2 regions of the Microbacterium sp. SY138 genome follow, and region 2 is predicted to be linked to the other one. Evidence: predicted binding sites of a transcription regulator. Region 2 holds the regulator's gene; the other holds the start of a gene.
What was found. The regulator HrcA, encoded in region 2, represses chaperone genes, less so after heat shock. The targets are predictions, from matches to a motif close to TTNGCACTCGNNNNNNNCGAGTGCNAA.
Positions count from the first base shown of each region.

Region 1: a site for HrcA is predicted at 1,033-1,059, ahead of groES (co-chaperone GroES). Genes of this name have one in related genera too.

Region 1 covers NZ_CP155793.1:972,194-974,394, forward strand. The annotation lists gene ABDC25_RS04565 (SAM-dependent methyltransferase) at 1-986, opposite strand, end outside; gene groES (co-chaperone GroES) at 1,145-1,441, shown strand; gene rarD (EamA family transporter RarD) at 1,620-2,201, shown strand, end outside.
Region 2 covers NZ_CP155793.1:1,619,736-1,621,936, reverse strand. The annotation lists gene dnaJ (molecular chaperone DnaJ) at 1-503, opposite strand, end outside; gene hrcA (heat-inducible transcriptional repressor HrcA) at 541-1,572, opposite strand; gene ABDC25_RS07660 (carboxylesterase family protein) at 1,676-2,201, shown strand, end outside.

The sequences.
Region 1 (2,201 bases), 650 kb from region 2:
ACCCGGAAGGACTGCACGAAAGGACTCGTCAACGCCGCGTCGGAGGTCAGATAGGCGATGTGCTCGTCGAGCATTCCCGCCTCCAGGCTCCGGGCGACCTCGCCGATCAGCCGCGCACGGATCACGGCGCCGTCCGGTTCGTGCACGAATGCGCCGAGCTCGCGCACGGGTTCATCGGGGGCGTCCGCCGGCGCCGTCAGCTCGTGCGAGCGCTCGTCGCGGATCACGAGGGCCGCACGCCGCACCCCTTCCCGGGCGAGCGCGCCGCTCCAGACGACCAGTTCGACCACGCTGCCGTCGGCGCTGACCCACTGCGCCTCGGCGTCGACCGGCAGAGCGTCGCGGTCGTGTGCCGGTCCGAGCTTGATACCGGTCGGATGGTGAGCCGCCACCTCGAACGCCCAGTCCAGCGAGGGGGAGTAGTCGTCGGCCGAGACGCGTCGGGTCTCGCTGTGACCCGAAGTGCGTCTGGCCGGGTCCATCCAGACCGCGCTTCCCGGGTCCAGCGACGAGAAGGCGTCTTCGGCCGTGCGATGGTCGACGACCGCGCTGTCGCCGAACGGGGCCAGGTTGTAGGCGGCGATCGCCGAGGTCACGTCGTCGGCATCGACGGCGCGCACATCGAGTCCGGCGCCGGCGAAGGCCAGGGCGTCACCGCCGATTCCGCAGCCGAGGTCGGCGACACGGGTGAAACCGGCGTGACGGATCCGCTGCGCATGCCGGGCTGCGACGCCCAGCCTCGTCGCCTGCTCCAGCCCCGCGCGGGTGAACAGCATGCGTGCGGCGAAGGGCCCGAACTTCGCGGTGGCCCTGGAGCGCAGGCGGGCCTGGCCGACGACGGCGGAGACCAGCTCGGGGGAGTGGCCGCCCGCGCGCAGCCGCGAGACGGTGCGGGCGACATCGGCGGTCGATTCGATGGGCCCGACCGCGTCGAGCAGTTCGAGACCGGCGGGGGTCAGCAGGGCGCGCAGCTCGGACATCTCCACCCGCTCAGCCTAATTGCCCGTGCGAGTCGTCGAACTGCGGCGCGCACTGGCACTCGCATTGCGTGAGTGCCAGCCGAGCGCCTAGACTGGATTAGCACTCTCGGGTTGAGAGTGCGAACAAGTCTTTCGTGTCAGCGTCAAGAAAGAAGAGGTAGACCGTGTCGGTTTCCATCAAGCCGCTCGAGGACCGCATCGTCATCAAGCAGGTCGAGGCCGAGCAGACCACCGCGAGTGGCCTGGTCATCCCCGACACCGCCAAGGAGAAGCCCCAGGAGGGCGAGGTCGTGGCGGTCGGCCCCGGCCGCATCGACGACAACGGCAACCGTGTTCCGCTCGACGTCGCTGTCGGCGACCGCGTGCTCTACAGCAAGTACGGCGGCACCGAGGTGAAGTTCGGCGCAGACGAGTTCCTCGTCCTGTCGGCTCGCGACGTCCTGGCGGTCGTCGTCCGCTGATCTGCGGAACCTGATTCCCGTCTCTCCTGAGGGGCGGGCAAGGCCATCGAAGGGGCCCGGATGCGTATCGCATCCGGGCCCCTTCTGCATCCGCCAGCGAGCGTCCGATTCCTGCCGAACTGCGATCGACGGGCCGGCGGCGCCGTTCGCGACGCCGCCGCGGGCATAGGGTTGTGCGGTGCCACCACAGACCACCCGCGCCGCGCAGACCGCCGGCGTCGCCTATGCCGGTGGGGCCTACCTCCTCTGGGGTGTGCTTCCCCTCTACTTCCTCCTCCTGGTGCCGACGGGGCCGTGGGAGGTCGTCGCCTGGCGCGTCCTGCTGTCGTTCGTCTTCTGCCTCCTGCTGCTCACGGTCATGCGCGGCTGGGCGGCGTTCGGCGTCATCATCCGGCAACCCCGGCTGCTGGGCTGGACGGCGCTCGCGGGGCTGCTGATCTACGTCAACTGGCAGGTGTTCCTGATCGGAACCCTCAGCGGCAACGTCGTCGAGACGAGTCTGGGCTACTTCATCAACCCGATCACGACCGTCCTGCTCGGCGTCTTCGTGCTGAAGGAGCGCATCCGCCGATTGCAGTGGGCGGCGATCGGCATCGCCGCGATCGCCGTCATCGTGATCGTCGTCGCCTACGGGGAGTTCCCGTGGATCGCGCTGTCACTCACCGCGTCCTTCGGGGTCTACGGACTCATCAAGAAGAAGATCGGCCCTGCCGTCGATGCGGTCAGCGGTCTGACACTGGAGTCGTTCTGGCTGATCCCC
Region 2 (2,201 bases):
ACCTGACGCTGCACGTGACCGGAGCCACCGCAGATGTCGCAGGTGACCGGAGAGGTGCCCTCTTGGCAGCAGGATCCCTGACACGTCTCGCACAGCACCGCGGTGTCGACGTCGATGTCGCGGTGCGCACCGAACACCACATCGCCGAGGTCGAGGGTCACGCGGACGAGGGCGTCCTGGCCACGCTCGCGACGCGAACGCGGACGCGCGCCACGTCCGCCGCCCTGTGAGGCCCCGAAGAACGTCTCGAAGATGTCTCCGAAACCGCCGAAGCCGCCGAAGTTCCCTGCTGCACCGTCTCCGCCGCCCATGTCATAGCGCCGGCGGGAGTCGTCGTCGCTGAGCACGTCGTACGCATGCGTGACGAGCTTGAACTTCTCCGCCGCGTCCTCTCCCGGGTTCACATCCGGGTGCAGCTGCCGGGCGAGGCGCCGGTACGCCTTCTTGATCTCATCGGTGGAAGCGTCTCGGGACACCCCGAGAACCTCATAGTGGTCCGCCACAATCGCCTTTCTTGCGTGTGTCTCGGTGGCGACCGCGTCAGCGGCCGGCCTCGTCTTCATCGAGCATCCGCGACAGGTAGCGGGCCACGGCCCGCGCTGCGGCGAGGTTGCTCGGGTAGTCCATGCGCGTCGGTCCCATCACTCCGACGCGCGCCGTGCCGCTCGGGGCGGCGTAGTTGCTGGCGACGATCGACGCCTCGCCCAGGCCGAACGGGGCGTTCTCCGTGCCGATGCTCGCGGCGAGTCCGTGCTCGTCAGTCACCATCTCGCTCATCAGACGCAGGAGCGTCACCTGTTCCTCGATGGCTTCGAGGAGGGGGTGGATGCTGCCGCGGAAGTCCTGCTCCCGGCGCGCGAGGGTCGCCGCTCCCGCCATCACCAACCGCTCCTGGCGGAACCCTCCGAGTTCGTCGACGATCACCGCAGCAAGCGTGCGCAGCACGGCATCCTGGGGCTTCTCCTCGGCGACCAGCAACGCCTGCAGCCGATCGGATGCCTCCCCGATGCCCTGACCGGTGATCGACGCGGACAGCCGTGCGCGCAGCACAGCTATGTCGGCGTCGTCGATCGGCTCCGGGAGGACGGCCATACGCTGCGAGACCCCGCCGGCATCGGTCACGAGCACGATCAGAAGCCGGTTCGGCGCGAGCGCGACCAGCTCGACGTGCGTGACATGCGCGCGGGCGAACGAGGGGTACTGGGCGAGCGCGACCTGGCCGGTCAGCTGTGTCAGCACCCGCACCGTTCGCGCCATCAGGTCGTCGAGGTCGGCCGGCTCGCCGAGGAAGGACTCGATAGCCGATCGCTGAGCCGACGAGAGCGGTCGCAGCTGGGCGAGGTGGTTCACGAAGACGCGATAGCCCTTGTCGGTGGGCACACGGCCGGACGAGGTGTGCGGAGCCGTGATGAGCTCTTCGTCCTCGAGCAGCGCCATGTCGTTGCGGATCGTCGCCGCCGAGACGCCGAACGAGTGCCGGTCGACGATGGAGCGGCTGCCGACGGGTTCGTGGGTCTCGACGTAGTCCTGCACGATCGCTCGGAGAACCTGGAGTCCTCGCTCTGTGACCATCGCCCTTCCCTTCCGCTGGCACTCGGACGTTCAGAGTGCCAATCCTACCCCGTGCAGCTCGGGATTCTCCGTACCACGGACGCACGACCCTAGGATGACGCTCATGACCACCTCGCCCCAGGCCACCCTGTCGAACGGCCTCGTCCGCGGCACCGAGGAGGCCGGGGTGGTCCGCTACCTCGGCATTCCCTATGCCCAGGCGCCGTTCGGGGCGAACCGCTTCCGCGCACCGCAACCCGTCCCGGCCTGGGAGGGCGTGCGAGAGGCGACGCAGTTCGGGCCGACACCACCCCAGGTCCCCTACGCCGGAGCGATCGGCGAGCTGCTGGGATCTGTGCGCATCGACGGCGACGACATCCTCACCGCGAACGTGTGGGCTCCCGCTGATGCCTCTGGCGCGCCCGTCCTGCTCTGGATCCACGGCGGCGCGCTCGAGCGAGGGACCGCCGCGCTACCGCTGTACGACGGCACCGTGTTCGCCGCGGCAGGCCTCGTCTTCGTCTCGATCAACTACCGACTCGGTTCGGAGGGCTTCTCGGTGCTGGACGGCGCCCCGCGGAATCTCGGCCTGCGCGATGCCGCCGCCGCTTTGGAGTGGGTGCACCGAGAGGTCCAGGCGTTCGGCGGCG